One region of the Enterobacter sp. QK-SA4 genome, then DNA from elsewhere that is predicted to be linked to it. Evidence: predicted binding sites of a transcription regulator. Region 1 holds the regulator's gene; each other region holds the start of a gene.
The links. The regulator PurR, encoded in region 1, represses purine synthesis genes. The targets are predictions, from matches to a motif close to CANGCAAACGTTTGCNTG.

Region 1 (8,111 bases):
CACGCAAAGTGTCTTTCAGATTGCGAGGGAGTTGATTTTCAAGACCGGCACGCAGCGCGCTGGCGAAAAAGGTATCCAGACGTTCGCACTCCCACCAGCCGTCCATATAGCTTTCTCCCAGGCCTAACGATCCCTCTCGCAGCACGCGTTTAAAAAAGTCGGGATGTTTAACCTGAGGATCGGATGGCGATGATCCATTGATAGTGATGCCTGCTCGACCTAACAGTTCACTGACGATCCGGGACCAGTTGTCGTCCGGAACGCTGACTTCTTCTATACACGATGAACTCATAGCTTCTCCATCACCCTACTGTGATCAGAACCTTAAAACAGCGTAGACGCTTTTTTTGGTTTGTGAGAAATCTCACGGTAAATACCGCGAGGCTAATATCCGACGTAGAACAGAGGAAGGGAGATAACCCTTGCCGAAATGCCTTCCATGGTAAAACGGGAGCACTCCGGCTCCCGTTAACACTTAATATTTATCGTATTTAATCGAACCAAATTTAGTATAGGCCTCAAAATTTGGTGATTCAACAGAAAATTCTTAGCAACCTAATCACTGAAAATTAACATGATTTCTGGCGCAATCAGGCATGTGACGTTTCAACCTGTGCGCGGTTAGCCTGCACACGCTGCGCGGCTGCCTGCATGCGATAGCCCAACACCGCCAGCGCAACGGTCACCAGCATCACGCTGGTGGTGGTCAGGAGCGGCGTGGCAATCAGCGCCGAGACCACCAGGCTTGCCAGGAAGCACAGCCCCAGCTGCAGGGTGTTCTGCAGCGCGGCGGCGCGGCCTGTCGCCTGCGGGAAGGGACGCAGCGCCTGGGCTACAACGATAGGGTAAATCGCCCCGTTCGCGACGGCCATCACGCAGAATGGGATCAAAATTTCAGCCAGACCGGCACCGGGAATAAAGCCAACGGCCCAGGTCCCGATAACGCTCAGCGCATACAACACCAGCAGCCACGGCAGCATCTGCTGACCTTCCCATTTTTGCAGCGCCGCGCGACAGCCGTACCCGCCTACCAGGAACGCGATGGTCTGCGGAACATAGCTCAGGCCGATGGCTGCCGGGCTGTAGCCCATATCGTGCAGAATGAACGGCGAGCCGGTGAGCCACGCGAAGAAGCTTGCCGAGCAGGCGGCATAGATCAGGACATTCCCGCGATACGCTTTGGCGCTGAGCAGGGAAGTAAAGGTAATCGGCTTCGCCTCTTCATGCGCTTCTTTTTTATGCGCGGGCTTGAGGGCGAACGCTGGCAGCATCAGTACCAGAGTAATGGTAAACAGCGTGGCGAAAATGGCTTGCCAGTCGAAATGCGCGAGGATCCAGCTGCCCAGCAGGGGAGCGAGGGCAGGTGAGAGACCCACCAGCGGCATAATGGTGGCGAAAATACGGTTTGTGCGGTTAGCCGGGTAATAGTCGGTGACCAGCGCCTGCCAGGTCACGGCCGCGGCACAGACGCCCACGGCCTGAATAAACCGCAGCACCAGCAGCCAGGTGGCATCGCGTACCCATAACATTCCCAGGCAGCCCACCGCAAAAATGGCCAGGCCCAGCAACAGTACCGGTTTACGACCAAAGCGATCCGAGAGCGGTCCCCAGAGCAGCTGAGCGAAGGCAAAGCCGGCGAGGAATAAACTCAGGCTGGCGCTGATGGCGGCGGCAGGCGTTTGTAAATCTTCCTGCATGGCGGCAAACGCCGGCAGGTACATATCGGTGGCCAAAAAGCCCAGCACGCTCAAGCCGCCGAGCCAGACTAAAAAACCGTTCCTGGGTTGCATTATTTTATTCTCCTGAGGAGGCAGGTATACATTGGCGCTGAGTGTAGGGAGTGCAAAGCCGCTTGTGAAACGCTAATATTTGGCGGGTGCATTCAAAAATTTTGCAGGCAGAAAATGTGGTCAGATTATTCTCTTGAAGTGGTCGATGCTGTTGCGCGTAACGGCAGCTTTAGCGGTGCGGCGCAGGAGCTGCACCGCGTCCCTTCGGCCATCAGCTACACGGTGCGCCAGCTGGAGGAGTGGCTGGCGGTTCCGCTGTTTGAACGGCGGCATCGCGATGTGGAATTAACGCCCGCAGGCGCGTGGTTTTTGAAAGAAGGGCGTTCTGTTATCAAAAAAATGCAGATCACCCGCGAACAGTGTCAGCAGATCGCTAACGGCTGGCGGGGACATCTTTCCATCGCGGTGGATAACATTGTTAAACCCGAGCGCACCCGGCAGATGATCGTCGATTTCTACCGTCATTTTTCTGACGTCGAGCTGCGGGTCTCGCAGGAGGTGTTTAACGGCGTCTGGGATGCGCTGGCGGACGGCAGGGCAGAGATGGCGATTGGGGCCACGCAGGCGATCCCGGTCGGGGGACGTTACGCTTTTCGCGATATGGGAATGCTGAGCTGGAAATGCGTGGTGGCAAGCGATCATCCGCTGGCGGCGATGGAAGGGCCGCTGAGCGATGACACGCTGCGCAACTGGCCGTCGCTGGTGCTGGAGGATACGTCCCGTTCATTGCCCAAGCGTATCACCTGGCTTCTCGACAACCAGCGGCGGGTGGTGGCCCCTGACTGGGAATCGTCGGCGACGTGCCTCAGCGCCGGGCTGTGCGTCGCGATGGTGCCCGTTCATTTCGCGCGTCCGCGCATCGATACCGGAGAGTGGGTTGAGCTGACGCTGGAGAATCCGTTCCCGGATGCGGCCTGCTGCCTCACATGGCAGCAAAATGATGTCTCGCCTGCTATGGCCTGGCTGCTGGATTATCTGGGAGACAGCGAAACGCTGAACCGGGAATGGTTACGGGAGCCAGCGTAGCTGGCCCCCGTAAAGCGATTAACGACGGTAGTCGCGGAACGGACCATCCGCAACGGAACGGCGTTCGATAAGACGCGGGTGAACTTCAATGGACTGCGACTCTTCACGCTTGTTGACGATTCTGTCCATCAGCATGTTAAAGGCCGTTTCGCCCAGCGAGTCTTTTGGCTGGTGAATGGTGGTCAGCGCCGGGGTGAAGAAGCGCGCGTTACGCACGTTGTCATACCCGATCACGGAAATATCCTGCGGTACGCGCAGGCCTAGCTCGTCGGCAGCGCAGAGCGCGCCCATGGCCATGATGTCGCCCCCGCAGAAGACGGCGGTTGGACGGTGAGGCTGGGAGACGATCTGCTGCATCGCGCGGTAGCCGGATTCCGGCTCAAAGTCGCCCTGCACAATCCAGTTTTCCGGCACGTTGATCAACGCTTCTTCCATCGCTTTCATAAAACCGGCCAGACGGCCCGCGCCGGTGTTGCGCTCCAGCGGACCGGGGATCACGCCAATCTCGCGGTGACCGCGTTCGATCAAATAACGACCGGCCATATAGCCGCCTTCAAAGGCGTTATCGATAACGGAATCGGTGAAGTCTGCGCGCGCTTCGCCCCAGTCCATCACCACCATCGGAATATGGCGATACTCTTCCAGCATCGACAGCACGGACTCCGGATACTCGGAACACATCACCAGCAGGCCATCAACGCGCTTTTGCGCCATCATCGACAGGTAGGCACGCTGTTTTTCAATGCTGTTCCACGCGTTGCCCAGAATCAGGGTATAGCCTTTCTGGAAGCAGTTCTTTTCGACCGCTTCAATGATCTCGGCAAAATAGGCCGCTTCACTGCTGGTTGCCAGTAATCCAATGGACTTGGTGTGATTAACCTTGAGGCTGCGCGCAACCGCACTTGGCGAATAGTGCAGCTCTTTGATCGCTGCCCAGACGGCGTTGCGCGTCTCTTCCGCCACAAAGCGGGTTTTGTTAATTACATGTGATACGGTTGTAGTGGAAACGTTTGCGCGTTTTGCTACGTCTTTAATTGTTGCCATTAAATGTCACTCCAGACCATATCCTAAGCTCCTGAAAAACTTGAAGGTAAACGTTTGCCTTCTCTCACCCTTATCTCGCAATCTTGAATTGCGGCACGCCGGGAAAACGACACGGGACGTCAGGAGGGGGTCAATGGCCGGTACGCTAATAAATTTAGCGTGGAATTTTGTCCTATCTTGATGAAAAGGGGAAGAGGTAAAGTGGTTATCAGTATAAATCCAGGAAGATTTTTGACGTAATCTGTGCAAAAATGAGCAAGCTCACTTTTCGTGTGGGGATTAAAAGGAGAAAAATTGATGAGTTCCGATCTTAAGTTTTCGCTGTTCACCACCGTTGTTGTGCTGGCTCTGATTGTTGCGGCCGGTCTGACGGCTGCGCTGCACTGATTTACGCGGAGGGAGAGCCTTCTCCCTCCCGACTCCCCGGATTGTTACTTCTCTGGCAAAAATCTTTTGCCATTTTGTTAACTTCTCATTTTTTGTGATTGATGTCATGCTTTCCGCTTCTTTGTTCTGTGTCACCAAATGACACGGCATCCGGAGTTGACGCATGAAAATCAATTTTCCCCTGCTGGCCCTGGCGATTGGCGCTTTTGGGATTGGCACCACTGAATTCTCCCCGATGGGGTTACTGCCTGTTATTGCCCGGGGCGTAGATGTCTCTATCCCTGCGGCAGGGATGTTAATTAGCGCCTACGCTATCGGCGTGATGGTCGGTGCGCCGCTGACGACGCTTCTGCTTTCGCACCGCGCGCGCCGCAATGCGCTGATTTTCCTGATGGCGATTTTCACCCTGGGCAACGTGCTTTCGGCCATTTCGCCAGACTACACCACCCTGATGCTATCGCGTATTCTGACCAGCCTTAATCACGGCGCATTCTTCGGGCTGGGATCGGTCGTGGCAGCCAGCGTGGTGCCAAAACACAAGCAGGCGAGCGCCGTGGCGACCATGTTTATGGGGCTAACGATTGCCAACATCGGCGGGGTGCCTGCGGCAACCTGGCTGGGGGAAGCGATCGGCTGGCGTATGTCCTTCCTGGCGACGGCCGGGCTGGGCGTGATTGCGATGGTGGCGCTGTTCTTCTCCCTGCCGAAAGGCAGCGCCGGAGAACGTCCGGAAGTGCGTAAAGAGCTGGCTGTGCTGATGCGCCCGCAGGTGCTCTCCGCGCTGCTGACCACCGTGCTGGGGGCAGGGGCGATGTTTACCCTCTACACCTATATTTCACCTGTATTGCATGACATCACCCACGCAACGCCTCTCTTTGTGACCGCGATGCTGGTGCTGATTGGCGTGGGCTTCTCGATCGGCAACTATCTCGGCGGGAAATTTGCCGACCGTTCCGTGAGCGGGACGCTTAAGGGCTTCTTAACCCTGCTGATTGTCATCATGGTTGCCATTCCGTGGCTGGCGCGTAATGAGTTTGGGGCCGCGATTGCGATGGTCGTCTGGGGAGCCGCCACTTTCGCCGTGGTGCCGCCGCTGCAGATGCGCGTGATGCGTGTCGCGCACGAGGCGCCGGGACTTTCATCTTCCGTGAATATCGGTGCGTTTAACCTGGGTAATGCCCTGGGCGCCGCGGCCGGTGGGGCCGTGATTTCAGGTGGTCTGGGATACAGCTTTGTGCCTGTGATGGGGGCGATTATTGCCGCGCTCGGCCTGCTGCTGGTGATGATGTCGGGTCGTAAACAGCCTGAAGCAGCCTGCGCTGCGGAATAAACCAAAAACGCAGAAGGGCGAACCCTTCTGCGTGTCTCTTACGCGGCGAAGTTCTTCGCAACAAAGTCCCAGTTAACCAGTGCCCAGAAGTGCTCCAGGTAGTTCGGACGCGCGTTGCGGTAGTCAATGTAGTAAGCGTGTTCCCATACGTCCACTGTCATCAGCGGCTTAGCGCTGGTGGTCAGCGGGGTACCCGCGTTTGAAGTGGACACGATAGCCAGTTTGCCATCCGCCTCTTTAACCAGCCACGTCCAGCCAGAACCGAAGTTCTTGATGGCTGCATCGGTAAATTTCGCTTTGAAATCCGCGAAGCTGCCAAATGCGGCGTTGATAGCGATAGCCAGTTCACCGGCAGGTTCACCGCCGGCATTCGGCGCCAGGCAGTGCCAGTAGAAGGTGTGGTTCCACACCTGAGCCGCGTTGTTAAACACGCCACCCTCTGAGCTGCGGACGATCTCTTCCAGCGTTTTGCCTTCAAAATCGGTACCCTTGATCAGATTGTTCAGGTTGGTGACGTACGTCTGGTGATGCTTGCCGTAATGATATTCCAGGGTTTCCGCAGAAATGTGCGGTGCCAGGGCGTCTTTTGCATACGGTAGTGCAGGTAATTCGAACGACATTGCTTCTCTCCTTATTGTATTTTGTGTTGCCAATAACCACACAGACAACATGGACAGGATAGCAAATTGAAAGGGTATGCAAAAGAGGAACTTACCCTGCCACGGATGTGGCAGGGCAGGGGTTAGCGAATGGTTTTCGGCGTCATCACGCGACGCGCGCCGACGTAGTGGCGTACCCAGTAGTCTTCACTGAGAGAGGTGATCTGAATATCCTGGCCGCTACGTGGAGACTGGATGAACTTCCCGTTGCCGACATACACGCCAACGTGGTCAGCCGTGCCGCGACCCTGAGTGCGGAAGAACACCAGATCGCCGTTTTCCAGCTCACCGCGGTCAACCGGTGAGGCATCGCGCAGGTGGTACATCTCATTGGCGGTACGAGGAATGCGGAATTTGACAAGATCTTTATAGGCGTAATAGACGAGGCCGCTGCAGTCAAACCCGGTACGCGGCGAACTGCCACCCCAGTGATAAGGTTTGCCAATCTGCCCCATCAGTTTGTTCATCGCGGTTTTTTGCGCTTTCTGTACACGCACTTTATGCACTTCAGCTATTTTCGTGACCTTCGTGCATTTCGCCTTGTGGCCTTTACGCGTGATGCATTTTTCAGTAACGAGGTTAGCGGCGGTTTGCGAAGCTTTACTTTTAGCGGAGTGGGCAGTGCGGGAAGGTTTTGTTTTCGTCTTGCTGGAAGCGGTCTGTTTCGTCTGAGCCGGTGTTTTTTTCTTGTCGTTCTTAGCGGTGGTTTTTTTCTTACGATCTGTGGCTTTCACCAGATGGTTTTTTTGTACAGCAGAATGCCGCGCCTGCTGAGAGGCGTTTGCCACTGGCGTGAAAGTGAGTGAAGTAAACAGTAAAGCACAGAGCGTGATCGAGATTTTATTTATCCGCGCCACTGGGCAGTCCCCTGATAAATGCAGGTCATCAATAATACCCGCGTGTGATTTACAAAGCCCGTCGATTCTAATCTATAAAAACCCAGAAAGTTAATAGCATTTTTCAATCTACAATCGTGTTTCGTTAGCAAGTGCAAAAAAATTCATCGTTCTGTCGCACATTTACCCACTCCCTAAGCAAAACCCTGACCGCAGCAGGGGTAAACACCATTTGCAATGCAACTTTTCGTGACTCGGGGTAGAATGTATAAACGTGACAAAAATGTTATTTTCCGATGCCAGTCTGAACCGCTACAATGTCAGACGAATGCCGTAACAGAAGTTAAAGGAAGCAAGACATGAGCACCACTATTGAAAAAATCCAGCGCCAGATCGCTGAAAACCCGATTCTGCTGTATATGAAAGGTTCTCCGAAGCTGCCAAGCTGCGGCTTCTCCGCACAAGCGGTTCAGGCGCTGTCAGCCTGTGGTGAGCGTTTTGCTTACGTTGATATCCTGCAGAATCCGGACATCCGCGCTGAGCTGCCTAAGTACGCTAACTGGCCGACTTTCCCACAGCTGTGGGTTGACGGTGAGCTGGTTGGCGGCTGCGATATCCTGATTGAAATGTATCAGCGCGGCGAACTGCAGCAGCTGATCAAAGAGACGGCGGCGAAGTACAAAACCGAAGAGCCGGACGCAGAGTAATTTTCTGCGCAAATAAAAAAGCGACCTGATAAGGTCGCTTTTTTTTATTCTTCTCTGTCGCCCATCGGCAGCGGCCAGCCGCCCAGACGCTTCCAGCGGTTGACGATCTCACAGAACAGCTCTGCGGTGCGCTCCGTGTCGTATAAAGCGGAATGCGCCTGCGTACCGTCAAAAGGTATACCCGCCGTGATGCAGGCTTTTGATAACACCGTTTGTCCCAGGGCCAGGCCGCTCAGTGCGGCGGTGTCGAAGGTCACAAAAGGGTGGAAGGGGTTGCGTTTAAGCGCGGCGCGCTCGGCGGCGGCCATGGTAAAGCTGTGATCGAAGGTGGC
Region 2 (8,111 bases), 410 kb from region 1:
AGCATCAGGATCTGTTCAACAGCAACCGTCTGACCTTCTCCGAAGCGCTGGCGAAGCTGTATCAGCGCCTGAACCCGCAGATTGATATGGGGCAACGTACGCCGCAAACCATCGGTGAAGAGCTGCTGGACTACCGTAACTACCTGGAAATGGAAGTTGAGGTAAACCGTGGCTCAGACGGCTGGCTGCGTGCGGAATCCGGGGCGCTCTCTACCGGTGAAGCGATCGGTACCGGGATGTCAATTCTGGTGATGGTGGTACAGAGCTGGGAAGATGAAGCGCGCCGCCTGCGCGGCAAAGATATCTCGCCATGCCGACTGCTGTTCCTGGATGAGGCGGCGCGACTTGATGCCCGCTCAATTGCCACGCTGTTCGAGCTTTGCGAACGTCTCGATATGCAGCTCATTATCGCGGCGCCGGAGAACATCAGCCCCGAGAAGGGCACCACCTACAAACTGGTGCGTAAGGTGTTCCAGAACAGCGAACACGTTCACGTTGTGGGGCTGCGTGGCTTTGCGCCGCAGCCCCCGGAGTCATTGCCGGAAACCACGGCGGACGCTTCCTGAAGCGTTTTCTGACCCGAAGCGGCGCACTGGCGCCGCTTTTTTTTTAAACTTAACTTGTGCTTGGGGCTGCGTTATCTTTAAACTTCTTTACATAAGGTAAGGCAACAGCTTAGCCGTCTACCTATAATGAAAGAAAGCCCCAGCGTGATGGGCATGTCGTGAAAACAGGGGGCAAGGGATGTTGCTAAAGAAAGAATGTGGTCGTCAGCTGTCTGCGCTGAGTTTATGCCTGGCAGTGATGTTTGCTCCGCTGTTAACCGCCCAGGCCGACGAGCCTGAAATTGTACCGACTGACAGCTCGGCAACGACAGGGGCGCAGCCAACGTCGTTGTCCCAGCCGCTGGAGCAGTCTCCGGCGACGGCTATCATGGCCGGAATTAAACCGCTGCCGGAAGGCATCGACGCGGAATCGCTCAGTCAGCAGCTGCAGTCGGGGCTGCCATCAGGCTACACGCCTGTCTATATCAATCAGCTCACGCTCCTCTATGCCGCTCGCGATATGAAACCGATGTGGGAAAACCGCGATGCCGTGCGCGCCTTCCAGCAGCAGCTGGCGGAAGTCGCAATTGCAGGGTTTCAGCCGCAGTTTACAAAGTGGGTTGAGCTGTTAACCGATCCTGCCGTCACCGGGCAGGCGCGTGATGTGGTGCTTTCCGATGCCATGATGGGCTACCTGCAGTTCGTGGCGGGTATTCCGGTCAATGGCAACCGCTGGCTGTACAGCGATAAACCGTACAAGCTGGCGACGCCGGCGCTGTCGGTGATTAACCAGTGGCAGCTAGCGCTGGATAACGGCGAACTGCCGCGCTTTATCGCCAGCCTCGCACCGGCGCATCCACACTATGCCACTCTGCACCAGTCGCTCCTCGCGCTGGTGGGAGACACGCGTCCATGGCCGCAAATGCGCGGTACCGCGACGCTGCGTCCGGGACAGTGGAGCAGCGATGTTCCTGCCCTGCGCGAGATCCTGACGCGTTCCGGTCTTCTTGACGGCGGGCCAAAGATTGCACTTCCGGGTGATGATCCACAAAACGTCGCCGTCAGCCCATCAGCGCCAGTAAAAGAGAAGAAAGCCGTTGTTCTGAGCAACAAACCCGCGGCTTACGATCGCGAGCTGGTTGCGGCCGTTAAGCAATTCCAGGCCGCTCAGGGGCTGGGGGCCGATGGCGTCATTGGCCAGACGACGCGCGACTGGCTGAACGTATCGCCTGCGCAGCGGGCAGGGGTGCTGGCGCTCAATATCCAGCGTTTGCGCCTGCTGCCGGGAACGCTCTCTACCGGGATTATGGTAAACATCCCGGCGTATTCCCTGGTCTATTATCAGGATGGTAGCGAAAAACTGGCGTCGCGCGTGATTGTCGGGCGCCCGGATCGCAAAACGCCGATGATGAGCAGCGCGCTCAATAATGTAGTCGTTAACCCGCCGTGGAACGTGCCGCCGACGCTGGCGCGTAAAGACATTCTGCCGAAGGTCTGGAACGATCCGGGTTATCTGGAACGTCATGGCTATACGGTGATGCGTGGATGGAACAGTAAAGAGGCCATCGATCCTTATATGGTCGACTGGTCGACCATCACAGCGTCGAATCTGCCGTTCCGCTTCCAGCAGGCTCCCGGAGCGCATAACTCTTTAGGGCGCTACAAATTCAACATGCCGAGTTCAGACGCTATCTATCTGCACGATACGCCGAACCACAACCTGTTCCAGAAAGATACTCGCGCGCTGAGTTCTGGCTGCGTGCGCGTGAACAAAGCCTCTGAGCTGGCCAATATGCTATTGCAGGATGCGGGCTGGAACGATACGCGTATTTCGGATGCCCTGAAGCAGGGGGATACGCGTTACGTGAATATTCGGCACAATATTCCCGTCAATCTTTACTATCTGACTGCGTTTGTTGGTGAAGACGGGCGTACTCAGTATCGTACAGATATTTACAATTATGATCTCACCGCGCGATCTGGCGCACAAATTTTGCCAAAAGCGGAACAATTAATCAGGTAAATGAAGCAGTTCGGGAAAAATGATTGTCGTAAGTTAGGGTGAATAGGGGGCAATATCGCTGTAAGCCGCGTATTCACTGGGATTGGGCGCCTTGACGTACATGGTTTTGCCAGTTAAGGTGCCCTTCGTGCGCTAAGCATATTACGATTTCTTTTACCTGTAGACCTGATTATCATGGACAAATTTGACGCTAATCGCCGCAAACTGCTGGCGTTAGGTGGTGTTGCGCTTGGCGCAGCGGCCATCTTGCCGACGCCAGCATTTGCCACCCTCTCGACACCTCGTCCGCGAGTTTTAACGCTCAACAATCTCCATACCGGTGAGTCGCTAAAAGCGGAATTCTTCGATGGCAGAGGCTATATTCAGGATGAATTAGCAAGACTTAACCATTTTTTCCGTGATTTCCGCGCGAATAAAATAAAAGCCATCGATCCAGGACTGTTTGATCAGCTTTTCCGCCTTCAGGGCCTGCTGGGCACCAGCAGGCCGGTGCAGCTCATTTCTGGCTATCGCTCGATTGATACCAATAATGAACTGCGCGCCCACAGTCGCGGGGTAGCCAAAAAAAGCTATCACACGAAGGGACAGGCAATGGATTTCCATATTGAAGGCGTTTCGTTAGCCAATATTCGCAAAGCCGCGTTATCTATGCGCGCAGGTGGTGTAGGATATTACCCCAGCAGCAACTTTGTGCATATTGATACCGGTCCGGTTCGGCACTGGTAATAACGAAACACAGGAGCAGTATGAACTATCGTATTATTCCGGTTACCGCGTTCTCCCAGAATTGTTCATTGATCTGGTGCGAACAGACTAAACTGGCCGCGCTTGTCGATCCCGGCGGTGACGCTGAGAAAATCAAGCAGGAAGTCGCAGCAAGCGGCGTCACGCTGATGCAGATTTTGCTCACTCATGGTCATCTTGACCATGTAGGTGCTGCGGCTGAATTGGCTGAACACTATGGTGTGCCGGTGATCGGCCCGGAAAAAGAAGATGAGTTCTGGCTGCAGGGGTTACCCGCCCAAAGCCGCATGTTTGGCCTTGATGAGTGTCAGCCCCTGACGCCCGATCGCTGGCTGAACGAAGGAGAGCGCGTTAACGTAGGGAATGTGACTTTACAGGTGTTGCATTGTCCTGGGCATACGCCAGGCCATATCGTCTTCTTTGATGACCAGTCTCGTCTGCTGATTTCCGGCGATGTGATCTTCAAAGGTGGCGTAGGACGCAGCGATTTTCCGCGCGGCAATCATGGGCAGCTGATACAGTCGATTAAACAAAAGTTATTGCCGCTGGGTGATGACGTTACGTTTATCCCAGGACACGGTCCGATGTCGACGCTGGGCTATGAACGGCTCCATAATCCGTTCCTTCAGGATGAGATGCCTGTCTGGTAATCCGAATAAAAAAAAAGCCTGCGTTATGCAGGCTTTTTTATGAGCGCAAATTACAGTACGGCGACAATCGCTTCGCACAGTGGCGCCATGTTGTCAGGCGTCATACCAGCAACGTTCACGCGGCCAGAGGCCACGGCGTACACGGCAAACTCTTCACGCAGACGCAGAACCTGCTCTTTGGTCAGGCCGCTGAACGAGAACATGCCGTTCTGTTTGATGATAAAGCTGAAGTCGCGGTCCGCGCCTTTCTCAGCCAGGGTATTCACAAACAGCAGGCGCATGCGCTGAATGCGCTGGCGCATATCGTTCAGCTCTTGTTCCCAGATAGCGCGCAGCGCATCGTTGCTCAGGATAGTGGCAACAACAGACGCACCGTGTGCCGGTGGGTTAGAGTAGTTAGCGCGGATAACCGATTTCATCTGGCTGAACGCGCGATCGACGGTCTCTTCGTTAGCGGCAACCAGCGTACAGGCACCCACACGCTCATTGTACAGACCGAAGTTCTTGGAGTACGAGCTTGCGACAATCAGCTCCTGATGCACGGTTGCGAACGCGCGCAGGCCTTCGGCATCTTCTTCCAGACCACGGGCGAAGCCCTGGTAGGCAAAGTCAAACAGCGGCAGCCAGCCTTTTTCAACGGACAGCTTCGCCAGGTGTTGCCACTGCTCAAGCGTCGGATCGATACCGGTTGGGTTGTGGCAGCAGCCGTGGAACAGCACCACGTCACCTGCCTGCGCTTCGCTCAGGCTCACCAGCAGGCCGTCAAAGTCAAGAGAGTGGTTTGCCGCGTCGTAGTAAGCATATTCACGCACTTCCAGACCCGCAGAGTTAAACACGCTCTTGTGGTTCGGCCAGCTTGGGTTGCTCACCCATACGCGCTTAACAGAGGTGTTTTTCGCAAGGAAATCCGCCGCCACGCGCAGCGCACCGGTACCGCCCGGGGTCTGTGCTGTACGGGCACGTTTGTCACTCACAATTGCGCTGCCTTTACCGAACAGCAGCTCCTGGGTGCAGCGACCAAATTCAGGGATACCATCAATACCGAGGTAGTTTTTGGTGGTTTCGTTTTCCAGCAGATACTGCTCAGCTTTCTTAACGCTGGTCAGTACCGGAGTTTTGCCGGTTTCATCTTTATATACACCAATACCCAGGTTGATTTTGCCAGGGCGGTCGTCGGCACGAAACAGATCGGCCAGGCCCAGAATAGGGTCGGCAGGAGCGGCGGTAATGTTCTCAAACATGACGAAGTTCCATTGTGATTACAGAAGTGAAATCCGCTATCAGGTTAACGGTAGATTTACAAAATGCCAACCGTTTGCGACGAAAAGCGTGCGGCTTTTCAAAAGTCGCCATTATTTTCTGTCACGCATAAAAAAACAGGGCCGAAGCCCTGTTCATTAAGCATATAACAAAGTGGTGTACTGATTAGAACTGGTAGGTTACGCCCACAGCAGCCATATCGTCGTTGCCGTTCAGACCGCCAACAGCTTTCGCGTAGTCGGAGTCTTTGTCCAGCAGGTTGATATAGTAGTCAGCCCACACGTTGAAGTTCTTGTTGAAGTAGTAAGTGGTACCAACCTGGATGAATTTAGCCAGGTCTGCATCGCCACCGCTGAAGCCGTTGACCGCAGCCAGGTCTTTACCTTTGGTCTGCACGTAGGAGATTGCTGGGCGCAGGCCGAAGTCGAACTGATACTGAGCAACCACTTCGAAGTTCTGCGTTTTGTTAGCGAAGCCAGCGTCACCGTTAGAACCGGTACGAGTGGTGTTACGGGTTTCTGCATAGGTGGTTGCCAGGTAGATGTTGTTAGCGTCGTATTTCAGACCAACACCCCATGCTTCAGCTTTGTCGCCTTCACCATCAGCTTTTTGATTCAGAGTACGGTTAGCGTTGCTGTAAGATGCGATTGCACCGAAGCCTTCGCCGAAATCGTAGCCCAGGGAGTAGCCTACGCCGTCACCGTTAGAGGTTTTAACGTCAGCACGGTCGTTTTTGCCCTGGTACTGAACGCCCAGGCTCAGACCGTCAACCAGACCGAAGAAGTTGCTGTTACGGTAGGTCAGCAGACCGGTACTGCGGCTGGTCATAAAGTTATCAACATAGTTACCGCCCCAGGTCATACCAGAGAAGGACGGCGCCATATCGGTGTATGATTCTACGTCGTAAACGATACCGTAGTTACGACCGTAGTCGATGCTGCCAGCATCGCCCGCTTTCAGGCCAGCGAATGCCAGACGGTTTTTGTTAGTCTGAGCACCATTTTCAGCCTGGCTGGCCAGGAAACGGTATTCCCACTGGCCGTAACCGGTCAGCTGGTCGTTGATCTGAGTTTCGCCTTTGAAACCGATCTGCGCGTAGGTAGCGTCGTTATTGTTGGTGTTATCACCGGAAGTCACGAAATCGTGCTCGGCGTTAACTTTACCGTAGAAGTCCAGCTTGTTGCCGTTCTTGTTATAGATTTCTGCAGCGTTAGCTGCACCGGCTACCAGCAGGGCAGGGATTACCACTGCCAGAATATTGCGCTTCATCATTATTTATTACCCTCATTGGTTTTTTTATGACACTCGCCACTGCCGTCAATAAATTCTGTCAATAAATATTTCCGGAACTATTGATGAGAGTTTGGTGTCTTTATGTATCTGACAGGCATCTTTCCATTCGGCGAAGCGTTTCGCTAGCCTGAAAGTGCTACAATTCTCAAGATTAAGTAACCAAAAGAAATTATGTGTAACTAAATATGTATTTTTGGGAACTTTGTGAACCACCTCAAACTTCAGAACGCCCTGGCGAATTAAACAACAAGCACTATCCTATATATATGAATTCATTATGATTAATTGAGATAAAGGCGATTCATATAAACAGACGCTAAACGGCTCGTTTTTTCTTATGACTCCAAAAGGCCTTCCGGACGGCTGTAAAAGTGGTTGAAATTTGTGCTATCACTTGAGGATGTAATAATCGCAATAAGAATGGGGTTTATTTTTTGTGGCTGGATATTTCGCGGAAACAAAACGTAACAGGTAGTGGTTGTGACGGGGTGAAGGTTTAAAGATGCTGACTTTACGCTGACGAAAACTGACAATACAGAATAAAATAATGGCCAGCATAAGCTGGCCATTTTAGTATTGTATCGATTAGAAGCTGGCGTTACGTGGAGTACGTGGGAAAGGAATCACGTCACGTACGTTCTGAACACCAGTAACGTAGGCAATCAGACGCTCGAAGCCCAGACCAAAACCGGCGTGCGGTACGGTACCGTAACGACGCAGATCGCGGTACCAGCTGTAGTCAGCTGGGTTGAGCCCCATCTCTTCCATACGCGCGTCCAGCACGTCAAGACGTTCTTCACGCTGAGAGCCACCGATGATTTCACCAATGCCCGGCGCCAGAACGTCCATCGCTGCCACGGTTTTACCGTCTTCGTTAAGGCGCATATAGAAGGCCTTAATGTCTTTCGGGTAGTTTTTAACGACAACCGGCGCTTTGAAATGCTTCTCGGCCAGATAGCGTTCGTGTTCAGACGCCAGGTCAACGCCCCAGTAAACCGGGTTCTCGAACGTCTCACCGCATTTCTCGAGGATTGCCACCGCGTCGGTATAGTCCACCTGCGCAAAGTCGGCAGACACGAAACGCTCCAGACGCGCCACAGCATCGCTGTCTACGCGTTCTGCGAAGAATTTCATGTCGTCAGGACGCTCTTCCAGCACCGCTTTGAACACATACTTCAGCATCGCTTCAGCCAGACCCGCAACATCGTCCAGGTCGGCGAAGGCCACTTCAGGCTCCAGCATCCAGAATTCCGCCAGGTGACGGCTGGTGTTGGAGTTTTCGGCGCGGAAGGTTGGGCCAAAGGTGTAGATCTTAGACAGCGCACAGGCGTACGTTTCGCCGTTGAGCTGACCAGATACCGTCAGGAAGGCTTCTTTACCAAAGAAGTCTTTGTCATAGTCCACTTTACCTTCAGGCGTGCGCGGCAGGTTTTCCATGTCCAGCGTCGAAACGCGGAACATCTCACCGGCACCTTCCGTATCGGACGCGGTGATCAGCGGGGTAGACACCCAGAAGTAACCCTGCTCATCGAAGAAACGATGCAGCGCCTGCGCCAGCGTATGACGCACGCGCGCCACCGCACCAATCAGGTTGGT
Region 3 (8,111 bases), 1.5 Mb from region 1:
AAAAGCCCGGTGGAGCTTTCGCTTACCGGGCCTGGAAGGGTGTGGGGCTAAAACTTAACCCAACTGCTTACGCGCGTTGCGGAAGATACGCATCCACGGGCTGTCCTCGCCCCAGTTGTCCGGGTGCCAGGAGTTGCTCACGGTACGGAATACGCGTTCCGGGTGCGGCATCATGATGGTCGCGCGACCGCTTTCGCTGGTCACCGCCGTAATACCGTTGGCGGAGCCGTTCGGGTTAGCCGGGTAAGTTTCAGTCACCTTGCCGAAGTTATCGACAAAGCGCAGCGCCACCAGGCCTTTGCTCTCCAGCTGAGCCAGATGCGCAGCATCACGTACTTCTACCTGACCTTCACCGTGGGAAACGGCGATTGGCATCTGAGAACCGACCATTCCCTGCAGCAGCAGAGACGGGCTTTGGGTCACTTCCACCAGGCTGAAGCGCGCCTCGAAGCGGTCAGACTGGTTGCGCACAAAGCGCGGCCAGGCTTCGCTGCCCGGGATCAGCTCGCGCAGGTTAGACATCATCTGGCAGCCGTTACACACGCCCAGCGCCAGGGTCTGCGGACGGTGGAAGAAGGTTTCGAACTCGTCGCGCACGCGGCTGTTGAACAGGATGGACTTCGCCCAGCCTTCGCCCGCGCCCAGCACGTCGCCGTAGGAGAAGCCGCCGCACGCCACCAGCGCCTGGAAATCTTCCAGACCGGTACGTCCGGCCAGCAGGTCGCTCATGTGGACGTCGATAGCGTCAAAGCCCGCGCGGTGGAAGGCAGCCGCCATCTCAACGTGGGAGTTGACGCCCTGCTCGCGCAGCACGGCCACTTTTGGACGCGCGCCGGTCGCAATGTACGGCGCAGCGATATCTTCGTTAATGTCGAAGGAGAGCTTCACGTTCAGGCCTGGATCCTGGTCATTCGCTTTCGCGTTATGCTCCTGATCGGCACATTCCGGGTTATCACGCAGGCGCTGCATCTGCCAGGTGGTTTCCGCCCACCACATGCGCAGCGTGGTGCGGCTTTCGCTGAATACCGCGTGACCGTCTGCTTCAATCACGAAGCGGTCGCCCTGAACGGCTTTACCCAGATAGTGCACGCAGTCTGCCAGACCGTGCTTCGCCAGAATCGCTTCAACCGCGTCGCGATCCGCCGCGCGCACCTGAATCACGGCGCCCAGCTCTTCGTTGAACAGCGCCGCCAGACGGTCTTCGCCCAGCGTCGCAATGTTCGCTTCCACGCCACAGTGGCCGGTGAAGGCCATCTCTGCCAGGGTCACCAGCAGGCCGCCGTCGGAACGGTCGTGGTAGGCCAGCAGCTTACGCTGCGCCACCAGCGCCTGAATCGCGTCGTAGAAGCCTTTCAGCTGGGCCACGTCACGCACGTCGGCTGGCTTATCGCCGAGCTGACGGTAAACCTGCGCCAGCGCGGTAGCACCCAGCGCGTTGTGGCCTTTACCCAGGTCAATCAGCAGCAGGGCGTTGTCTTCGGTCGCAAGCTGCGGCGTAACGGTGTGACGCACGTCTTCCACGCGGGCAAACGCGGTGATCACCAGCGACAGCGGAGAGGTCATCTCGCGCTGCTCGCTGCCTTCCTGCCAGCGGGTTTTCATCGACATGGAGTCTTTGCCCACCGGAATGGTCAGGCCGAGGGCAGGACACAGCTCCTCGCCCACCGCTTTCACGGCTTCATACAGGCCAGCATCTTCGCCAGGGTGGCCGGCAGCGGCCATCCAGTTGGCGGAGAGCTTGATACGTTTAATATCGCCAATCTGCGTCGCGGCGATGTTGGTCAGCGCTTCACCGACCGCCAGACGGGCAGAAGCAGCGAAGTCCAGCAGCGCCACCGGGGTACGTTCGCCGAGAGCCATCGCTTCGCCGTAGTAGCTGTCGAGGCTCGCGGTGGTCACGGCGCAGTTAGCGACAGGGATCTGCCACGGGCCGACCATCTGATCGCGCGATACCATACCGGTCACGGTGCGGTCGCCGATGGTCACCAGGAAGGTTTTCTCTGCCACAGCAGGCAGATGCAGCACGCGGTTGACCGCTTCTGCCACGGTGATGCCCTGGCGATCCAGCGCTTTGCCCGCCGCTTTACGGGTGGTTACGTCGCGGGTCATCTTCGGCGTTTTACCGAGCAGAACGTCGAGCGGCAGATCGATTGGCTGGTTGTCAAAGTGGGTGTCGCTTAAGGAAAGGTGCTGCTCTTCGGTCGCTTCACCGATGACGGCATACGGCGCGCGCTCGCGGCGGCACAGCTCGTCAAACAGCGGCAGCTGGTCGGCAGCAACCGCCAGCACGTAACGCTCCTGGGATTCGTTACACCAGATTTCCAGCGGGCTCATGCCCGGCTCATCGCTCAGGATATCGCGCAGGTTGAAACGCCCGCCGCGGCCGCCGTCGCTTACCAGCTCCGGCATGGCGTTGGACAAACCGCCCGCGCCCACGTCGTGAATGAAGAGGATCGGGTTAGCGTCGCCCAGCTGCCAGCAGCGGTCGATCACTTCCTGGCAGCGGCGCTCCATCTCAGGGTTGTCGCGCTGCACGGAGGCGAAGTCGAGATCCGCATCAGACTGGCCGGAGGCCATAGAAGAGGCCGCCCCGCCGCCCAGACCGATGTTCATCGCCGGGCCGCCCAGTACGATCAGCTTCGCGCCGACGACGATCTCGCCTTTCTGCACGTGATCGGCACGGATGTTGCCGATCCCGCCCGCCAGCATGATCGGCTTGTGGTAGCCGCGCAGCTCTTCGCCGTTGTGGCTGTCCACTTTCTCTTCATAGGTACGGAAGTAACCGTTCAGCGCCGGACGACCAAATTCGTTGTTAAACGCCGCGCCGCCCAGCGGGCCTTCGGTCATGATATCCAGAGCGGTCACGATACGCTCTGGCTTGCCGAAATCTTCTTCCCACGGCTGTTCAAAGCCCGGGATACGCAGGTTAGAGACGGAGAAACCGACCAGACCCGCTTTGGGTTTAGCGCCACGACCGGTCGCACCTTCATCACGGATTTCACCGCCGGAGCCGGTCGCCGCGCCCGGCCACGGGGAGATCGCCGTCGGGTGGTTGTGGGTTTCCACTTTCATCAGGATATGCGCGGGCTCCTGATGGAAGTCATAGCGCCCTGCTTCGCGATCGGCGAAGAAGCGGCCCACCTCGGAACCTTCCATTACCGCGGCGTTGTCCTTATAGGCAGACAGCACGTGGTCAGGGGTTTGCTCCATGGTGTTTTTGATCATTTTGAACAGCGACTTCGGCTGCTGTTCGCCGTCAATAATCCAGTCGGCGTTGAAAATCTTGTGGCGGCAGTGCTCAGAGTTAGCCTGCGCGAACATGTAGAGTTCGATGTCGTTCGGGTTACGGTTGAGCTTAACAAACGCATCCTGCAGGTAATCAATTTCGTCTTCAGCCAGCGCCAGGCCGAGACGCAGGTTGGCGTCAATCAGCGCCTGACGGCCCTGCCCCAGCAGGTCTACGCTCTGTACCGGCGCAGGCTGATGGTGAGAGAAAAGCTTCTGCGCGTCATCGAGAGAGGCAAATACGCTCTCCATCATGCGATCGTGCAGTTCAGCCGCAACCGCCTGCCACTGCGCGTCGCTCAGGGTAGAGGCTTCCACGTAGTACGCCACGCCGCGTTCCAGACGGTTAATCTGGCTCAGGCCACAGTTATGGGCGATGTCGGTGGCTTTGGAAGACCAGGGGGAGATGGTGCCCGGACGAGGCGTCGCAAGGATCAGTTTGCCGGTTGGCGTATGGCTGCTCAGGCTTGGACCATACTTGAGCAGGCGTTCCAGCTGTACGCGCTCCTCTGCATTCAGGGGGGCATTCAGGTCAGCAAAATGGACATACTCAGCGTAAATATTGCTTACCGGAAGGTCGGCCGCCTGAAAACGTGCCAGCAGTTTAGTGATACGGAAGGCAGACAGTGCAGGCGAACCACGCAGAATTTCCATCATAAGTCTCTCGTCTTCGAAGCGCCGGGGCGCTTACAGTGTGCGCAAGGGGGGAAAACGGGCGTCATTATAGAGAATCCTGAGCGCCGACGAAACCGTTTGCGTCGAAATAAAATTTGCACAGAGATTTAACAATAGATGTGACCTGTCTCTCTAATTGGTTGCCAAGTGGCGCAAGTTTACGCAAAATGCCGCTCATTCAATGGCAAACCTTATGATTAACATGGCTACAGCAAACTGAGGCAACCGGCGTCGCAGAGAATTAACTAATTGAAAAAATTAAAGATTAATTATCTGCTCATCGGCATTGTAACGTTGCTGCTGGCAGTGGCCCTCTGGCCTTCCATCCCCTGGTTCGGCAAAGCCGAAAACCGTATCGCCGCCATTCAGGAGCGGGGGGAATTGCGCGTCAGTACCCTCAACTCCCCGCTGATTTACAGCGACGTCAACGGCAAAATCATTGGTCTGGATTATGAACTTGCACAACAGTTCGCCGACTATCTTGGCGTGAAGCTTAAAATCACCGTCCGCCAGAATATCAACGAGCTGTTTGACGACCTCGATAACGACGATGCCGATATGCTCGCCGCCGGGCTGGTGTATAACAGCGAGCGCAGCAAGAACTACCAGCCAGGCCCGACCTACTACTCCGTTTCTCAGCAGCTTGTTTACCGCGTCGGGAGCCTGCGCCCGCGCTCGCTGGCTTCAATTAACGATCGGCAGCTGACGATTGCGCCCGGCCACGTGGTGATTGACGATCTGCGGGAGCTCAAGGAGAAGAAATATCCCGACCTGAGCTGGACGGTGGATCCGAAACTCGGCACGACGGAGCTGCTGGAGCAGGTAAAAGATCAGAAGGTGCCCTACACCATCGCCGATTCGGTCGCGATCAGCCTGTTCCAGCGGGTGCATCCTGAAATCGCCGTGGCGCTGGACGTCACCGACGAGCAGCCCGTGACCTGGTTTAGCCAGCTTGATGACGATCAGACCTTCTCTGCCGCGATGCTTGATTTCTTCAACACCATCAATGAAGACGGTACCCTGGCGCGTCTCGAGGAGAAGTACCTCGGGCACGGCGATGACTTTGACTACGTTGATACCCGCAGCTTCCTGCGCGCGGTAGACAGCGTCCTGCCGGACCTGCAGCCGCTGTTCGAAAAATACGCCCAGGAGATTGACTGGAAGCTGCTGGCGGCTATTTCGTATCAGGAATCCCACTGGGACACCCAGGCCACGTCGCCCACGGGCGTACGCGGTTTGATGATGTTAACCAAAAATACCGCGCTGAGCCTTGGCGTCAATGACCGTACCGATGCCGAACAGAGCATCAGCGGCGGCGCGCGCTACCTGCAGGATATGATGGCCAAAGTACCGGAAACGGTGCCGGAAGAAGAGCGGATCTGGTTTGCGCTGGCGGCCTACAATATGGGCTACGCGCATATGCTTGATGCGCGAGCGTTGACGGCCAAAACGAAAGGTAACCCGGACAGCTGGTCAGACGTTAAGCAGCGCCTGCCGCTGCTGAGCCAGAAGCCATGGTATAACAAGCTGACATACGGCTACGCGCGCGGGCATGAAGCCTACGCCTACGTGGAAAATATCCGTAAATATCAGATTAGCCTGGTCGGGTATCTGCTTGAGAAAGAGAAAGAGGCGACGGAGGCCAAACAGCTGGCTCAAAGTTACCCGGTCGTGGCGCCGGACGAGCTCAATCGTCCTACAGCTTCAATTCTGCCTTTTGCTGCTTTTTCTGCTGACGGCGCATTCGAAAGAAATCGCTTAATAGCCCCGAACACTCTGGTGCAAGCACCCCACCGATAGTCTTCACCTGGTGGTTCATGCCCGGGTGACCCAGCACGTCCATCAGCGAACCGGCCGCACCGGTTTTTTCATCCCGCGCCCCGAAAACCAACGTCCCGATCCGGCTGTGCACCATCGCGCCGGAGCACATCACGCACGGCTCCAGCGTCACATACAGCGTGGTATCAAGCAGGCGATAGTTTTGCAGCACCAGACCGCCCTGGCGAAGCGCCATGATTTCGGCATGCGCAGTAGGATCGTGGCGACCAATAGGCCGGTTCCACCCTTCGCCAATCACCTGATTGTTATGAACCAGCACCGCGCCCACGGGCACTTCGCCCTCGTCCCAGGCGCGTTGAGCCAGCGTCAGCGCGTGGCGCATCCAGTATTCATGATTGTGTACAGGGTTGGACAAAGGCTGATACTCCAGTCGAAAAGCGGGCGGCATTATACACGCCAGTTTTAGAGAAGACTATTCGAGTTGCTGAAGTTCGCCTGATGGCGTGACGCGCCAGCGGTGCTGGCAAAAATAGAGCAGCGGATTGTCCTGCTTGCTGTCGCTATAGCCGCTGTACAGGCGCAGCGGCGTACCGATGCGTTTCTCCAGTTGGACCACTTTTTCATGCCCCAGGCAGCGCAGGGTCAGCACCCAGCCGCCGTAGCCGCGGCTAATTTGCGTGGCGATAAGATTCACGCGCGGAAGCCAGGGGGTATCAAAATAGACCTGCTCCACCAGCGTCTGCGGGGAGCCCGTAATCAGCCAGATGTCGGCATCGTTAGCGTCGAGGTAGCTGGTCAGGCGCGCCTGCACCACCGGAAAGGCGGCGACGTGGCCGCGAAACCAGTGCGCAAAATCCTTTTCGAGCTGCTTGAGCCGCGCTTCGCTGTGCCCAAAGGTACATCCCCACAGCAGCAAACTCATCGGCCATCGCGCCGCACGGCCTTTCAGCAGCAGCGCGATACCGATAACCGGTAAGAGCGGCAGCACGAGCAGCGCATTCAAAGGCTGACGCCGCAGCAGGTAACGCATAAACGTACCAAACATATCCTGCTGATGCAGCGTTCCATCCAGGTCGAAAAAGACAACGCGACGCGCGTGATTTGCCAAACCTTACTCCTCTGGGTCGTTGAAACCTAACAGCCAGGTAAACAGGAACCCGGCGATCACCGCTACTAAATAGCCTAACAGATAGAGCATCACTTTTCCGGTCACGATGGTTAATGCCAGCGGTAAACCGGAAAGCCCAAAGGTGATAACGGTAGCGACTTTCCAGTAGCTGATCAGCGCCCCGCCTACCGCGCCCCCCAGACAGGCGGCGAGGAACGGTTTACCCAGCGGCAGCGTAACGCCGAAAATCAGCGGCTCGCCGATGCCGAGCAGTCCGACCGGGAGCGCTCCTTTAATCATTTTTTTCAGACGCGCGTTGCGAGTTTTCATCAGTACGGCAATTGCCGCGCCGACCTGCCCCACCCCCGCCATCGACAGGATAGGCAGCAGCGCGTTATAGCCGTGCGCCTGTACAAGCTCGACGTGGATCGGCACCAGCCCCTGGTGCAGGCCGGTCAGCACCAGCGGCAGGAAGGTACCGGAAAGCACAGCGCCAACCAGCAGACCGCCTCGGTCGATAGCCAGAGACGCACCGTGAGCGATAGCTTCAGAGATCCATCCGCCTAGCGGCTGGAGGGCCACAATCGCTACGCTACCGGTAATTAACGTGGTCAGCAGCGGGTTGAGAATCAGCTCGATCGAGCCAGGCAGAACCGCGCGCAGCCTTTTCTCGATCCAGCACATCAGGATGACCACCAGCAGCACGGCGATCACCCCGCCGCGGCCCGGCTGGAGCGCCTCGCCAAACAGCGTGATCTGCGCCAGCTGCGGGCTGGACAAGATGCCCGCCATTACCCCGCCCATCGCCAGCGATCCGCCAAACACCTTCGCGGTATTCACCCCGACCAGAATGTTCATGATGGCGAAAACAGCGCTGCCGAAGATCCCGAGAATCCCCAGCAGGTTCGGATACTGCGTGGCGAAATCCCCCACAATATCCGGTCGCTTGAGGATGTTGATGATCCCGGTGATCAGGCCTGAGGCAATAAACGCCGGGATTAGCGGAATGAAGACGTTTGCCAGCTGACGCAGCGCATCGCTCATGGGGGCTTTGTATTTGGCCTTTGCCTGCGCCCTGGTGCGCTCCGCATCGTCCATCGACGCGCTCGCGCTAACGCCCATCAGCGCGCGCATGGCATCGACAACCTGCGCCGCTTTCCCCGGCCCGACGATCAGCTGATGCTGCTGCCCTTGTTTCACGTAGCCGCTGACGCCGGACAGCTGCTTAAGGCGCGGCACGTCAAGCTGGTCGTCGTTATGCACC
Region 4 (8,111 bases), 970 kb from region 1:
AAATCCGTAACGCGAAGCATAAGAGTGACACCAGCCCGCTCGATTCCGAGTGCGATTGCTATACCTGTCGCAATTATTCTCGCGCGTATCTGCATCATCTCGATCGTTGCAACGAGATTTTGGGCGCGCGTCTCAATACCATTCATAATCTTCGTTATTATCAGCGCTTAATGGCTGGTTTACGTAAGGCTATCGAAGAGGGTAAATTAGAGAGCTTCGTGACCGATTTCTACCAACGTCAGGGGCGGGATGTTCCACCGTTGAACGTTGATTAATTTTAATAATGAGGGAATTTGAATGAGCTTTTTTATTTCTGATGCGGTAGCGGCAACAGGTGCTCCAGCGCAGGGCAGCCCGATGTCTCTGATTCTGATGCTGGTTGTGTTCGGTCTGATCTTCTACTTCATGATCCTGCGTCCACAGCAGAAGCGCACCAAAGAGCACAAAAACCTGATGAACTCCATTGCGAAAGGCGATGAAGTGCTGACTAACGGTGGTCTGGTCGGTCGCGTAACCAAAGTGGCTGAAAACGGCTACATTGCTATCGCCCTGAACGACACCACTGAAGTGGTCATCAAACGTGACTTCGTAGCTGCCGTTCTGCCGAAAGGCACCATGAAGGCGCTGTAATCCCAACTTTTCCCAAAGGGAACTGCCGTGTTAAACCGTTATCCTTTGTGGAAGTACATCATGCTGGTCGTCGTGATTCTCGTCGGCCTGCTGTACGCGCTTCCCAACCTGTATGGTGAGGATCCGGCTGTTCAAATCACTGGCGCGCGCGGTGTCGCCGCCAGTGAGCAAACGCTGATCCAGGTCCAGAAAACGTTACAAGAAGAAAAAATTACCGCTAAGTCTGTGGCTCTGGAAGAGGGTGCAATTCTTGCTCGCTTCGACACCACCGACACGCAGCTCCGCGCACGTGAAGCGCTGATGGGCGTGCTGGGTGATAAATACGTCGTGGCGCTTAACCTTGCCCCTGCAACCCCGCGTTGGCTGGCTGCGATGAATGCAGAGCCAATGAAACTCGGTCTTGACCTGCGTGGCGGCGTTCACTTCCTGATGGAAGTGGATATGGATACCGCGCTCGGCAAGCTGCAGGAACAGAATATTGACAGCCTGCGCAGCGATCTGCGTGATAAAGGCATCGCTTACACCACCGTGCGTAAAGAAGATAACTACGGCATGAGCATCACGTTCCGCGACAGCGCGGCGCGCGATCAGGCTGTAGATTACCTGACCCAACGTCACCGTGACCTGGTGATCTCCTCGCAGGGCAGCAACCAGCTGCGCGCGGTGATGACCGATGCGCGTCTGAAAGAAGCGCGTGAATATGCCGTTCAGCAGAACATCAACATTCTGCGTAACCGTGTAAACCAGCTGGGCGTGGCTGAGCCGCTGGTACAGCGTCAGGGTGCTGACCGTATCGTGGTTGAACTGCCGGGTATCCAGGATACCGCGCGTGCGAAAGAGATTCTGGGTGCGACCGCAACCCTGGAATTCCGGCTGGTGAACTCCAACGTCGATCAGTCCGCTGCTGCCGCAGGGCGTATTCCGGGCGACTCCGAAGTGAAACAGACCCGCGAAGGTCAGCCAGTAGTGCTGTACAAACGCGTGATCCTGACCGGTGACCACATCACCGACTCCACGTCGAGCCAGGACGAATACAACCAGCCGCAGGTTAACATCTCGCTGGATAGCGCGGGCGGTAACATCATGTCTAACTTCACCAAGGACAACATCGGTAAACCGATGGCGACCCTGTTCGTGGAGTACAAAGACAGCGGTAAGAAAGATGCAAACGGTCGTGCGGTGCTGGTGAAAGAGGAAGAGGTGATTAACATCGCCAATATCCAGTCTCGTCTGGGTAACAGCTTCCGTATCACCGGTATCAACAACCCGAACGAAGCGCGTCAGCTCTCCCTGCTGCTGCGTGCCGGTGCGCTGATTGCGCCAATTCAGATTGTTGAAGAACGTACCATTGGTCCAACTCTGGGTATGCAAAACATTCAGCAGGGTCTGGAAGCGTGTCTGGCCGGTCTGGTGGTCTCTATCCTCTTCATGATCTTCTTCTATAAGAAGTTTGGTCTGATTGCGACCTCCGCGCTGATTGCCAACCTGGTGCTGATCATCGGCATTATGTCCCTGCTGCCGGGGGCGACGCTGACCATGCCGGGGATTGCGGGTATCGTTCTTACTCTTGCGGTGGCGGTCGACGCCAACGTACTGATTAACGAACGTATCAAAGAAGAGTTGAGCAACGGCCGCTCTATTCAGCAGGCGATTGACGAAGGCTATAAAGGCGCGTTCAGCTCCATCTTCGATGCGAATGTAACAACACTGATTAAGGTTCTTATCCTGTATGCAGTGGGGACTGGTGCGATCAAAGGCTTTGCGATTACAACCGGTATCGGTGTCGCAACGTCAATGTTTACCGCTATTGTCGGCACCCGTGCCATCGTGAACCTGCTGTACGGCGGCAAGCGCGTCAAAAAGCTGTCTATCTGAGGAGTGCGTTGTGGCACAGGAATATACTGTTGAACAATTGAACCACGGCCGTAAAGTCTGGGACTTTATGCGCTGGGACTACTGGGCCTTCGGCATTTCAGGTTTCCTGCTGATTCTGTCCATCGGCATTATGAGCGTGAAAGGCTTTAACTGGGGTCTGGATTTCACCGGCGGTACGGTCATCGAGATCTCCCTGGAAAAACCGGTCGATATGGACCAGATGCGTCTGTCTCTGCAGAAAGCGGGCTTTGAAGAGCCGCTGCTGCAGAACTTCGGCAGCAGCCGCGACATCATGGTGCGTATGCCACCGGTGCACGATGCCAACGGCAGCCAGGAGTTGGGCAGCAAGGTTGTTAGCGTGATTAACGAAACAACCAGCCAGAACGCGGCGGTCAAGCGTATTGAGTTCGTCGGCCCAAGCGTGGGTGCTGACCTGGCGCAGACCGGCGCGATGGCGCTGCTGGTGGCGCTGATTTCCATCCTGGTGTACGTCGGTTTCCGCTTTGAGTGGCGACTGGCGGCCGGTGTGGTTATCGCTCTGGCGCACGACGTGGTGATCACCATGGGCATACTGTCGCTGTTCCACATTGAGATTGACCTGACGATTGTGGCATCCCTGATGTCCGTTATCGGTTACTCACTGAACGACAGTATCGTGGTATCTGACCGTATCCGTGAAAACTTCCGTAAGATCCGTCGCGGTACGCCGTACGAAATCTTTAACGTGTCGTTGACCCAGACGCTGCACCGTACCCTGATCACATCCGGTACCACCCTGATGGTGATCCTGATGCTGTTCCTCTTCGGTGGTCCGGTACTGGAAGGCTTCTCGCTGACCATGCTGATCGGTGTCACCATCGGTACGGCGTCGTCTATCTACGTCGCATCCGCTCTGGCACTGAAACTTGGCATGAAGCGCGAGCACCTGCTCCAGCAGAAAGTCGAGAAAGAAGGGGCGGATCAGCCGTCCATTCTGCCGTAAGGCGACGTTTAGCGCGTTATCGAAATCCCGGTCTGTTGACCGGGATTTTTTTTATCCGCTCCTGACAAACACTCCTGACAGTATGCTGTCAGGAGCCCTGTCGTAGACTCCTTCTGAACCCAAACAACAGGCAGGAGAATGTATGAAAAGCGTCATTAACTGGTTTGAGATTCCGGTCGCGGATATGGATCGCGCCATCAAATTTTATGAGCCGGTGATGCAGCTCGCGCTGCGTCGCGAGAAAATGGACTGCGCGGAGCTGGCCGTTTTCCCGCATGAGGATCCGGGTACAGGCGGGGCGCTGGCAAAATTTGACGGCGTTACACCGTCTTTGCAGGGCGCTATTATTTACCTGCATACTGACAATCTGGCGGCCACGCTCGATCGCATCGCCTCTGCGGGCGGCGAGTGCGTGTTTGGCCCGCTGGAACTGCCGCATGGCATTGGCACTATCGCATTGTTTACCGACAGCGAGGGTAACCGCGTCGGCCTCCATCAACCTGCCTGAGAGCGGAATAAGATATGACCCGACGCGCTGACCGTTTGTTTCAGATTGTGCAGATCCTGCGGGGCAGGCGTCTGACAACGGCAGCGCATCTGGCGGACCGGCTTGGCGTGTCCGAGCGCACGGTCTACCGCGATATTCGCGACCTGTCGCTTTCCGGCGTGCCGGTGGAAGGTGAGGCGGGGAGCGGATATCGGCTGATGTCGGGATTTGACCTGCCGCCGCTGATGCTGACAAATAAGGAGTCAGAGGCGCTGATCGTCGCGATTCGCCTGCTCAAAACCTGGGGAGGGGAATCGCTGTCGCGCGAGCTGGAGTCGGCTCAGGAGAAGGTGCTGGCTATCCTGCCCGAGGAGAGTCGTCGAAAGGCGGAGCAGACGCGGATCTACGCCCCGGATTTTTGCATGCAAAGCCACTCCCGTAGCGATTTTGACATGATTCATCAGGCAATTTCCGCTCAGCGTGTGCTGGCGTTGCATTACCGCGACGAAGTTGGGCAACTCTCACAGCGTGAGGTTCAGCCGTTAGGATTGTTCTTCTGGGGGGAGCGCTGGCTGCTGGCGGCGTGGTGCGAACGGCGCGATGACTATCGCTGTTTCCGGCTCGACCGATGTCTCAATATTGTGCAGACGGAGAGGCGGTTTAGCGAGAGTGCGGACAGGTCTCTGGCCGATTTTTTGCGGAAGGTTAAGCAGTAAAAAGCCTGGCGGCGAGGTAAAAGCAAAACGGCAACGTATGTTGCCGTTCTTAGTATTTGTTCCCTCTCCCTGTGGGAGAGGGTCAGGGTGAGGGCATCAGCCCGCCCAGTCCAGCGCTGATTAGAAGTTATAACCCACAACCAGGTAACCACCCCAGCCGGTAGAGCGAACGCTGAAGTCGCCGTTGCCGAAGTTCAGGCTCGCGTCGTCGTTCCACTGACCACCGTTGTGCCAGTAACGCGCAACAACAGAGTAGTGCCAGTGATCGTAGTTCAGCGCCAGGATGTGGCTGGAGGCGATGGAGTCGTTGGTGCGCGCTTTCTTACCGTTCAGGTCGCGGAAGTCGTTGTCGCCCAGATCTGAACCCCAGTCAAAGTTGGTGAAGCCGATATAGCTCAGGTTACCGCCCCACAGCTGGGTAATTGGCACAAAGTATTTCACTTTGAAACGGTAGCCATCCCACTCGTTTTCGTTCGCGGCGCCGTAGTTCTGCCACTGGTATTTAGCATACACGTTCAGAGACAGGCTCATTGGCAGGCCGGTATCGATGTCCGTACCCAGACCCATGTACCAGGTGCTCTGGCGACCAGACTTATTGCGGCCCATGTCGTAGATGTAGTTGTTCGCGAAGTACCACTCTTTGAACGGACCAAACGCCAGGCTGGTACCGGTCAGTTTATCAATAGAGAAGCGTGGTTCAATTTCCATGAACAGTGGGGAACCGTGGTTCCAGATACCTTTCGCGTCGGTGTTACCGCCGAAGAATACCGGTGCATCCATATAGCCGTAGAAATCAAACCAGTCTTTCTTGGCGAACGCTTCGTACTCCAGGTAGGTATCGTTGCGGATCTGTGGTCCGAAACGGGTGTGGTAGCTGCCCACGACGTTAACGCTCTGGTGCCACCAGTCGGAGAGATATTGTGGTTTATCGTTTTCCGCTGCGTTAACAGTGAAAGAGGAGGAAAGTGCCAGCACAGCGCCGGCTGCAAGTAATGTTTTTTTCATAATCATGCCACTGATTGAAATTCCCTTCCGGGAGTGAAAAATGCGCGAATTGCGTTTCTAAATATTTCGTGTTTCTGCGGTGCCTATTATAGGAATCCCTGCTCACAAAAATATGTGTTGTTTCACATATCTCTCACACGCGTAATCGATTGCGTTCACGTTTGCGTACTTTAAACGGCCGGGATTGTAGCGGCAATCATTTATGTTGCCAATCCATACGAAATGTAAATGTTAGCGGAGTGACATTGCACTCCGCTGAAGGAGGGGTTACTGCGCGGCGGGCTGGATATCGTGGATGCGGATAAAACCTAACTGATCTGGCGTGAGTCCACTCAGCTGAAGCGGGATATCAACATCGCTGGGCGCCAGTATACTCGCGGGAGCAGTGAACAACTGGTTCTTCACATTCACTTCCTGATAGCTCTCGGTTGTGCCCTGGATCTGGCCCCACTCGACGGTGCCGCTGAAGGCCGGAAGCGGATCGTTGGATTCGCCCTGGATGCGTAATGTTGCGCGAGTACCATCTGCATTTGCCGCCACGTTCACCAGTGACATTTTAAGCGTGCCAATCTGGCTGTTGAGCCGCGCAGGTGTATTGGCACCAGGCAGCAGATACACCCCGCTGCTGGATTTTGCGTTCAGCGCGTTTTGTTGGGTGATCTTCACCGTTTCTTTATTCAGTTTGTCCATCGCCGTATTGAGCGTGTTGACGCTTTGTTTCATCTGGCGAACTTCGGTTTGCTGTGCACAGGCGCTAAGGGTGAAGAGGCTCCCCACCAGCAAAATCTTCAGGTAACGTCTTGTCATTGCGTTTATTTCCTTGAAATAACGGATCGCCTTAATGGTAGCCAGCCTCAACGTGTCAGACATAGATCCTTTGTCTCAAAAAGCTCTTCCTTTGTTGTCAGGCCAGATCAGGGTAAAATGAAAATTAGTTAACCACATAACAGGGATACCGTATGCATTGCCCATTCTGCTCCGCTGTGGATACCAAAGTCATCGACTCTCGTCTTGTGGGCGAAGGGTCATCCGTACGCCGTCGTCGGCAGTGTCTGGTGTGCAACGAGCGTTTCACGACCTTTGAGGTTGCAGAGCTGGTAATGCCGCGCGTGGTAAAAAGCAACGACGTGCGCGAGCCGTTTAACGAAGAGAAACTGCGCAGCGGGATGCTGAAGGCCCTGGAAAAACGCCCTGTCAGCGCGGATGACGTTGAGATGGCGTTAAACCACATAAAATCTTACCTTCGTGGTTTGGGTGAGCGTGAAGTGCCGAGCAAAATGATCGGCAACCTTGTGATGGAGCAGCTGAAAAAGCTTGATAAGGTCGCCTATATCCGCTTCGCCTCGGTCTACCGCAGCTTCGAAGACATCAAAGAGTTTGGCGAAGAGATCGCCCGCTTACAGGATTAAGCTCATGCAGGATGAGATCTACATGGCGCGAGCCATGAAGCTGGCGCAGCGCGGCCGTTTTACTACCCATCCCAACCCGAACGTCGGGTGCGTTATCGTCAACGATGGCGAGATTGTAGGAGAGGGGTTTCACTATCGGGCGGGCGAACCGCATGCCGAGGTTCATGCGTTGCGCATGGCCGGTGAGAAGGCGCGCGGTGCCACAGCCTACGTCACGCTGGAGCCCTGCAGCCATCACGGGCGTACGCCGCCGTGCTGTGAAGCGCTGATTGCGGCGGGCGTGTCGCGCGTGGTCGCTGCGATGCAGGACCCAAATCCGCAGGTTGCCGGGCGCGGCCTGTATCGCCTGCAGCAGGAAGGCATTGACGTCAGCCATGGGCTGATGATGCAGGACGCGGAAGCGATCAACAAAGGCTTTCTGAAGCGCATGCGCACGGGGTTCCCGTATATTCAGCTTAAGCTGGGCGCCTCGCTGGACGGTCGTACGGCGATGGCAAACGGCGAAAGCCAGTGGATCACGTCACCACAGGCAAGGCGCGATGTGCAACGTCTGCGCGCGCAAAGCCATGCTATTCTCACCAGCAGTGAAACCGTTCTGGCTGACGATCCGGCCATGACCGTGCGCTGGGACGAGCTGAATGCCGATACTCAGGCGCTGTACCCGCAGGAGAACCTGCGTCAGCCGCTGCGTATTATCATTGATAGCCAGAACCGCGTGACGCCAGAGCACCGTATTGTCCAGCAGCCGGTTGAAACCTGGATTGCCCGCACTAAAGAAGATACGCGCGAATGGCCGGAAGGCGTGCGCAGTATTATGGTGCCGGAGCATAACGGTCATCTGGATCTGGTGGTGCTGATGATGCTGCTCGGCAAGCAGCAGGTGAACAGCATCTGGGTTGAAGCGGGGCCAACGCTCGCCGGTGCGCTTTTACAGGCCGGGCTGGTGGATGAGCTGATTGTTTACGTTGCGCCTAAACTGTTAGGTCACGACGCGCGCGGCCTGTTTG

Region 2: a site for PurR is predicted at 5,267-5,284, ahead of AC1VYI_RS16980 (amino acid aminotransferase). Genes of this name have one in related genera too.
Region 3: a site for PurR is predicted at 4,028-4,045, ahead of purL (phosphoribosylformylglycinamidine synthase). Genes of this name have one in related genera too.
Region 4: a site for PurR is predicted at 5,834-5,851, ahead of AC1VYI_RS19610 (nucleoside-specific channel-forming protein Tsx). Genes of this name have one in related genera too.

Annotation. Positions count from the first base shown of each region.
Region 1 covers NZ_JBXFXH010000007.1:2,749,633-2,757,743, reverse strand. The annotation lists gene cfa (cyclopropane fatty acyl phospholipid synthase) at 1-292, opposite strand, end outside; gene punC (purine nucleoside transporter PunC) at 591-1,790, opposite strand; gene punR (DNA-binding transcriptional activator PunR) at 1,905-2,816, shown strand; gene purR (HTH-type transcriptional repressor PurR) at 2,835-3,860, opposite strand; gene cydH (cytochrome bd-I oxidase subunit CydH) at 4,158-4,247, shown strand; gene AC1VYI_RS14760 (MFS transporter) at 4,411-5,577, shown strand; gene sodB (superoxide dismutase [Fe]) at 5,616-6,197, opposite strand; gene AC1VYI_RS14750 (C40 family peptidase) at 6,320-7,093, opposite strand; gene grxD (monothiol glutaredoxin 4) at 7,432-7,779, shown strand; gene rnt (ribonuclease T) at 7,824-8,111, opposite strand, start outside.
Region 2 covers NZ_JBXFXH010000007.1:3,161,196-3,169,306, reverse strand. The annotation lists gene mukB (chromosome partition protein MukB) at 1-566, shown strand, start outside; gene ldtD (L,D-transpeptidase) at 745-2,568, shown strand; gene mepK (peptidoglycan L,D-endopeptidase MepK) at 2,743-3,294, shown strand; gene AC1VYI_RS16985 (MBL fold metallo-hydrolase) at 3,315-3,962, shown strand; gene AC1VYI_RS16980 (amino acid aminotransferase) at 4,013-5,203, opposite strand; gene AC1VYI_RS16975 (porin) at 5,388-6,494, opposite strand; gene asnS (asparagine--tRNA ligase) at 7,101-8,111, opposite strand, start outside.
Region 3 covers NZ_JBXFXH010000007.1:1,205,836-1,213,946, reverse strand. The annotation lists gene purL (phosphoribosylformylglycinamidine synthase) at 55-3,942, opposite strand; gene mltF (membrane-bound lytic murein transglycosylase MltF) at 4,210-5,760, shown strand; gene tadA (tRNA adenosine(34) deaminase TadA) at 5,657-6,187, opposite strand; gene yfhb (phosphatidylglycerophosphatase C) at 6,212-6,847, opposite strand; gene AC1VYI_RS07435 (PTS transporter subunit EIIC) at 6,851-8,111, opposite strand, start outside.
Region 4 covers NZ_JBXFXH010000007.1:3,722,188-3,730,298, reverse strand. The annotation lists gene tgt (tRNA guanosine(34) transglycosylase Tgt) at 1-275, shown strand, start outside; gene yajC (preprotein translocase subunit YajC) at 298-630, shown strand; gene secD (protein translocase subunit SecD) at 658-2,505, shown strand; gene secF (protein translocase subunit SecF) at 2,516-3,487, shown strand; gene AC1VYI_RS19620 (VOC family protein) at 3,630-3,995, shown strand; gene AC1VYI_RS19615 (helix-turn-helix transcriptional regulator) at 4,010-4,690, shown strand; gene AC1VYI_RS19610 (nucleoside-specific channel-forming protein Tsx) at 4,811-5,695, opposite strand; gene AC1VYI_RS19605 (SadB/YajI family lipoprotein) at 5,963-6,502, opposite strand; gene nrdR (transcriptional regulator NrdR) at 6,655-7,104, shown strand; gene ribD (bifunctional diaminohydroxyphosphoribosylaminopyrimidine deaminase/5-amino-6-(5-phosphoribosylamino)uracil reductase RibD) at 7,109-8,111, shown strand, end outside.